DNA from 3 places in the Streptomyces sp. NPDC045021 genome. Region 1 is predicted to be linked to each of the others. Evidence: riboswitches for the same ligand, from Rfam matches in the RefSeq annotation. Region 1 holds a riboswitch; each other region holds the start of a gene.

What was found. A riboswitch is a leader RNA that binds a small molecule or an ion and turns the genes downstream of it on or off. The one in region 1 is predicted to bind cyclic di-AMP.
Region 2: it holds a riboswitch for cyclic di-AMP, as region 1 does, so the genes downstream of both, AC07DC_RS38720 (transglycosylase family protein) here and AC07DC_RS09810 (M23 family metallopeptidase) in region 1, are expected to answer to the same signal.
Region 3: it holds a riboswitch for cyclic di-AMP, as region 1 does, so the genes downstream of both, AC07DC_RS20520 (C40 family peptidase) here and AC07DC_RS09810 (M23 family metallopeptidase) in region 1, are expected to answer to the same signal.

The regions. Positions count from the first base shown of each region.
Region 1 covers NZ_JBWKIQ010000002.1:590,769-592,959, reverse strand. The annotation lists gene AC07DC_RS09810 (M23 family metallopeptidase) at 1-861, opposite strand, end outside; cyclic di-AMP (ydaO/yuaA leader) riboswitch at 874-1,010, opposite strand; gene AC07DC_RS09805 (LPXTG cell wall anchor domain-containing protein) at 1,353-2,191, opposite strand, start outside.
Region 2 covers NZ_JBWKIQ010000021.1:20,951-23,141, reverse strand. The annotation lists gene eno (phosphopyruvate hydratase) at 1-166, opposite strand, end outside; gene AC07DC_RS38720 (transglycosylase family protein) at 465-1,166, opposite strand; cyclic di-AMP (ydaO/yuaA leader) riboswitch at 1,171-1,343, opposite strand; gene AC07DC_RS38715 (transglycosylase family protein) at 1,604-2,191, opposite strand, start outside.
Region 3 covers NZ_JBWKIQ010000006.1:281,917-284,107, forward strand. The annotation lists gene AC07DC_RS20520 (C40 family peptidase) at 1-1,103, opposite strand, end outside; cyclic di-AMP (ydaO/yuaA leader) riboswitch at 1,110-1,268, opposite strand; gene pcrA (DNA helicase PcrA) at 1,537-2,191, shown strand, end outside.

The DNA of each region.
Region 1 (2,191 bases):
GCAGTACCAGATCTCGGTGCCGTCATCGAGGGTCAGGATGATGCGGTAGCCGTACGAGCCCGCCCATGCGGCCGACGTGATGGTGCCGCTGTGGATCGCGGACACCGGCGTACCGGTGGGGGCCGCGAAGTCCTGGCCGGTGTGGGTGTTGGCCCACAGGGAGCTGGACTCCCCGAAGCTCGCGGTGAGCGTGTACGAGGCGACCGGCTTGGTGTACGAGGCCGCCAGTACGGCGAGGCGTTCGGCCTCGGCCTTCGCGGCGGCAACCTCCGCGGCCTTCTTCTTGGCAACGACCTCGGCCTTCGCCGCCGCGGCGGCGTCGCGCACCTTCTGCGCGGCTGCCTCCTTGGCGGCCGTCACCGCCGCTTCGCCGGCGGCCGCGTCGCGCACCGCCCGGTCCGCGGCGTCGCGCTCCTGGGCCACGTGGTCGAGGATGCGGGTGCGGAGCGCCTCGCCGGCGTCCGTCGCCCATGAGTTCGTGGTGGCCGCGGCGGGCCGAGCACCCGGATTCTGGGGTGCGGACGCCGTGGACGGCGACGGATCGTCCGCGTCCACGAGGGCGCTGATCCCCGGCATCTCGGAGAGCTTCGGGAGGTCCGGCGCATCCGGCAGATCGGGAAGATCCGGGAGCGAGATCGGCACCGGCGACTTGTCGGCGGCGGCCGCCATACCCCCCGCGCCCATCGCGGCCACGGCCGCGACGCTCAGCACGGTCGAACCACGGGCTATGGAACGCGGCTTGGGGAGCCGGTGCTTGCCCCGATCCGGGGCAACGGACTCCGCGGTGGGGTTCCATTCGTCCCATTCGCCGGCTTCTGGAGCCTCGGGGGAAGGGGCGTAGGCAGGTTGGTTCGACGCCACGGGTGGCGCTCTCCTTTCCTTCCTTCTCGCCTACCGGGTTAGCTGACGGGTTCGGAGCAGGAAGGTCTCCTACGGGCCAAAGTGCAGCCCGATTCACCCCAATGAGTGGGTCCCCGGTTCCCGCGGACGGGATTCGGCAAGCGCACGGTGCCGCCTCTACGGCGGCAGTGACGACCGCGCTGCGTTATCGAACGTTAATTGAGCCGGGGGTCTTTTCCAAGCCGAACGGAGGAGTTGACGGATGGGACTAATGGAATGGACGGGACGGAATCGGGCGAAGAGGGCTGATCGGAGTGACCTGACAGTGATGTGAGCGTGTGTCAGTTGTTATGCAGAGGGGATTTGCTCCGCTACGGAGGGTGAGGGCGACGACACGGTGATGGCAGTGGTCATCTCAGCCCCTCACGGCGAACGCCCCGGCCGGATGATCCCGGCCGGGGCGTCACGCAGTCGCTGGGCGCAGCTCATGTCGTAGGGCTGCGCGCAGGGGGTCAGCCCTGGTGGCGCCGGCGGCGGAGGCCGAAGAAGGCCATGGCCGCGCCGAGGGCGACCAGGACGCCCGCGCCGGCGACGAGGGTGCCGTTGCTGCCGTTGGCACCGGTGCGAGCGAGGGAGCCCTTGGTGTTGGTGGTGGTGGGCGCGTTCGTGGTGGGCGAGGCCGACGGGACGGGGCTGCTCGTGGTCGCGGGCGCCGACGGGGTCGGCGTGGCGGTCGGTGTGCCGGTCGGAGTGGTGACCGGGGCCGCGGGGAGAACGGTGATCTTCTCGGCGGCCTCGGTGATGACGCTGGTGTTGCCGCTGCTCAGAGCGGTCTGGGCGGTCAGGTTGAGGACCTTGGCCGTCTTGGGGGCCTTGCCCGCGGGCACCGTGAGCATGAGCTTGTAGTGGTACGTCCCCTCGGAGAAGCCGGCGGGGATGTCGGGCACCAGCCACGTGTTGACGTGGTCCGGGGCCACGACCTCGACCCAGCGGCCGTCGATCCACACGAACAGGTTCAGTTCCGGGTCGCCGCCGGTGCCCAGCGCGGTGAGCTGGGTGCGCAGGGACTTGCTGAACCGACCGCCCGCCTCGTTGCGGACATCGAGCGAGAAGACCGCCGACTTCGCGGCCGACACCTTGGTGGAGCCGCCGAAGTGATCCGTAATCGTGCCGATCCTGATCGAGGGGCTGGCCTGGAAGGAGATCGAGGGGATCGAGTGCGAGGGGTTGTCCTCGTAGCTGCCGGTGTCGAAGGTCAGGGTGAGGTTTCCGTCGTTGGCGGGGAAGTTCGCGTTGAGCCCGACGGTGATCTTCCATGTGTACGTGGCCTTGGCCGGGATCGAGAAGAGGC
Region 2 (2,191 bases), on a different contig from region 1:
TGTCACCGTCGCGAAGCTCCAGGGCCTCGAAAGCTCCGGTCGAGGCACCGGACGGCACGGCCGCGCGGCCGGTGCTGCCGTCGTCGAGGCCGACCTCGACCTCGACGGTGGGGTTGCCTCGTGAGTCGAGGATTTCCCGGGCTACGACGACGTCGATGGACGGCACGAGTGTCTCCTTCAGGCTGTGTACAGCTGATGCGTGTCTCTCTGCTCTTGCGACACGAGCCTAACCGCCCGAGGAGGGTCGGCCAGTCGATCGGCCGACCCCTGAGACGAAAAAGGGCCCAAAGACTTACAACAGGTGACCAACGGTGCCTTACACCGCGTGACCAACGGGAAAACCCCCGGCCCGGCACGCTCGGGGGGAGTGCGTGCCTGGCCGGGGGAATCAGGGTTCAGCGGACGGGAACCGGCGGGGCGGCTGCCGGTGAGTCAGGTGCGGTCGCGGCCCGCGGTTCCCGGTCTCAGCTGAGGTGCAGCTGCTGGCCCGGGTAGATCAGGTCGGCGTCGCTGATGATGCTCTTGTTCAGCTCGAACAGCTTCTCCCAGCCGCCGGCGACGTGGTGCGCCTGGGCGATCTCGGAGAGGCTGTCACCGGTGACGACCTTGTACTCGCCGGTGCCCTGCTGGACCGGGGCGGCCTTCTTGGTCTCGGCAGGCTTGGCGGCGGGCTTGGCCTTCTTGACCGGGGCGCGGTTCTCGGACTTGCTGCGGCTGGCGGTGTCCGAGGTGTCGCGCGAGGTGGTGCTCTTCGACGGGGTGCTCTTCGTGGCGGAACCGGAGGTGTCCACGTTGGCGGCCGGGCCACCGGCGGTGAGGTTGCCGGCGCCGGCACAGGCCCAGGCACCCGGGCCCTGCAGGGCGAGCAGCTTCTCGGCCACCGCTATCTGCTGGTCCTTGGTGGCCAGGTCGGCGCGGGCGGCGTACGCGGTGCCACCGGCCGCTTCCCAGCTGGACTGGGAGAACTGCAGGCCACCGTAGTAGCCGTTGCCGGTGTTGATCGACCAGTTGCCACCGGACTCGCACTGGGCGACGGCGTCCCACGTGGCGACCGAAGCGGCCGAGGCGCCGGAAGCACCGATCAGCGGAACGGCGATCGCAGCGGTGGTAACACCGGCAATCGCGGCAATTCGGGTGAACTTGGACGGGCGACGGTGCTTACCCATGATGTGTCATCCTCACCGACGCCTACGAGGTCAGCTGTCGGGTTCGGGCGTGAGTTGCCCGGCTGCACGGCTCTCGCCGCGCTGCTTCACCCCAAGCCGGTCCGTCCCCCACGAGTTCGGGGCCGGGCCGGCGGAAGACCTTGGGTCCCCCGCTCCTGCCTACGGCGCTTTCGCGTCGACTGTTCCCGTCGGTCGGCGGCAGGACTCGGCGATCCTGACCGGCGGGGCCCGCTGTGGCGAGCAGTTAGACGTTAAACACACGATCCCGGCGAGGACAAACATCCCGGTGTCGTACAGCAACTCCCCTGTCCGGCTGAGCGGGCGCACAGACCCGCAGGTCGGAAGGGAGAAAGTCGGCGGAGCGCGAGCGGGTGGTCACAGGCGCCACGGAGACCCTTGTCACAAGGACCGGGGTGCCGGGATCGTGTTGAGCGGACTCAGTAGCTCAAGTCGAGGTGCTGGCCAGGGAGAATCAGGTCGGGATTGTCCCCAACAATCTGGTCATTTGCCCCATACAGTGCCTTCCATCCGCCCCGCAGATGGTGGTCCGCGGCGATGTCGCACAGGTTGTCGCCCGACACCACGACGTAGGTGCCGTCGCTCGCCACATCGCTCTGACCGGCCTTCTGGTCATCACTCAGGCCGTCGGTGTCGGTGGGCCGGTCGGCATCGCGCGAGGCGCGGTCGGTGGAGAGCCCGCCGGCGGACTCGGGCGACTCGGGCTTGGCGTGCTTGCCCTGGCTCTGCCCCGGGGCCGGAGTGGTGGCCGTCGGGTCCGGGGTGGTGGTGGGGGCGCCGGTGGGCTGCTTGGCGGTGCCCGGGGGAACGGTCGCAGGGTCGGGCGCCGAGGTGCCCGTGGGCGTCGACGGAGTCGTCGGCGTCGTGGCGGCCGGAGGGGTCTTCGGCGTCGCGGGCGCCGTCGGCGTCGTCTGCGTCGTCGTGGGGGCCGGGGTCAGGATCGAACCCGGGTCGACCTTCGCCGGCACGCCGCCGGTGACGAGCCCCGCGGGTCCCGAGCAACCGGG
Region 3 (2,191 bases), on a different contig from region 1:
ATCTTGACGACCGTGCCGGTGTGTGGCGCGTGGATCATGTTGCCGTCGCCTATGTAGAGGCCGACATGGCTGATGTCGTCGTAGAAGAAGACCAGATCCCCGGGCTGCAGATCCGACGTCGAGACGCGCTCGCCGACCTTCACCTGGTCCCAGGTGGTGCGCGGGATGTCGATGCCGGCCGCCTTCCAGGCCGCCTGGGTGAGCCCTGAGCAGTCGTACGAGCTCGGACCCGTCGCGCCCCACACGTACGGCAGGCCGAGCTGCCGGCGGGCGAAGGCGACGGCCTTCGCCCCCTTCGACGACGTGCTGGTGTGGGAACCGGTACCGCCGGTGCCGGTCCCGGTCCCGGTCTTCGCGGCCTCCTTGGCGGCGGCCTCCCGGGCAGCCTTCTCCTTGGCGGCGATCGCCGCGGCGCGCTTGCGGTCCTCCTCCGCCTTCTTGGCCGCCAGCGCCGCCAGCCGGGCCTTCTCCTGCGTGGTGAGGGTGTTGAGGAGCGTCTGCGCCGCCGCCAGCTTCTCCTTGACGGTCTGCTTCTCCGTCTCCAGCTTCGCCCGGGAGGCGTTCAGCGCGTCGAGGCTCTTCACCGCCTCGGTGCGCTTCTGCGTCGTCGTGGCCTGCTGGGTGCGGAAGTTCTCGACCGCTTCCTTCTGGTTGCTGGTCATCCGCTTCATCTGGTGCGTCTGGTCGAAGAACTCCTGCGGATCGGCGGAGAGCAGGAACGCGCTCGTCGTGTCGACACCGCCGCTGCGGTACTGGGCGGCCGCGTACTGGCCCAGGACGCGGCGCGAGTCGTTCAGCGACGCGGTCCGCTGCGCGACCTGGCTCAGCAGCGCCTCGACCTTGGCGCTCTGCTGGTCGGCCTGCTCCTTGGCGCCGTTGTAGCGCTCGGTGGCGACCTCGGCGTCGTGGTTGAGCGCGTCGACCTTCGCCTGGACCTCTTCTATGGAGGGCGGCTGCGGCTGCGCGGGCGCCGCGCTCGCGGTCTCGCCCAGCAGGGTGACGGTGGCCAGCGCCGCCGCGGTGAAACCGACCGCCGCGCGGGGGCCGGTGGTGGTGAGCAGGCCGGCGCGTATGCCGGGGCGGGGTTTGCGGTGGGACGCCAAGACGGGAAGTCCTTCCGTAAACCGCTTACCGGGTTAGCTGTCGGGTTCGGGCTGTCGGAAGGTCGCCCTACGGTCCGAACGGAGTTTCCCGTGCGGGCCGATTCACCCCAGTGATGCTTGTGGGTCCCCGGCTGCGGCTTGCGCCGCACTCAGCGGAGACGGTCCGTGACGGCGTGTTGCCGAAGTAGAGGACGGACCGCCTGGTCCGGCACGGTAGCCAACTCTCCTGTCCGGTGGGAAGACCGGTGTCCGATAGGCCCGAAACCATTTCGTGATGTGAGCGCAACGGTCGGGTCCGGTCGCGGAGAGTGATGGTTTTTCAGGGTCGGGCAGCGTCATGGGCAGGGCCATGGGCAGGGTCAGGCTCGGGTCTGTGCGGACTCGGGCAAGCGGAGTGTGAGGTGTCAGTGGGGGCGCCTAGACTCGGGAGGCGATGAGCAGCCTCTTTGACGACAGCTTCCTGGCCGACCTCCAGGCCCCCGACCACGCGCCGGAATCGGCCCCGCCGCCCCCGGAGCACGGGACCGAGCACCGGCCGGACGATGCCGCGGACGACCTCTTCGGCGGGCGCTTCAACGAGCCCCCGCACGGCGGCCGGGACGCGTACTACCGGGACGGGGCCGCCCGCCCCGTCGTCGACCCCGCCCAGCTCCTGGAGGGGCTGAACGAGCAGCAGCGCGCCGCCGTCGTGCACGCGGGCGGTCCGCTGCTCATCGTCGCGGGCGCCGGATCGGGCAAGACGCGGGTGCTGACGCACCGCATCGCCCATCTGCTCGGCACGCGCGGCGCGCACCCGGGCGAGATCCTCGCGATCACCTTCACCAACAAGGCCGCGGGCGAGATGAAGGAACGCGTCGGCGACCTCGTCGGCGCGCGCGCCAACGCGATGTGGGTCATGACCTTCCACAGCGCGTGCGTGCGCATCCTGCGCCGCGAGAGCAAGAAGCTCGGCTTCACCTCCAGCTTCTCGATCTATGACGCGGCCGACTCCAAGCGGCTCATGGCGCTCGTCTGCCGGGACCTGGACCTCGACCCCAAGCAGTTCCCGCCGAAGGCGTTCAGCGCGAAGGTCTCGAACCTCAAGAACG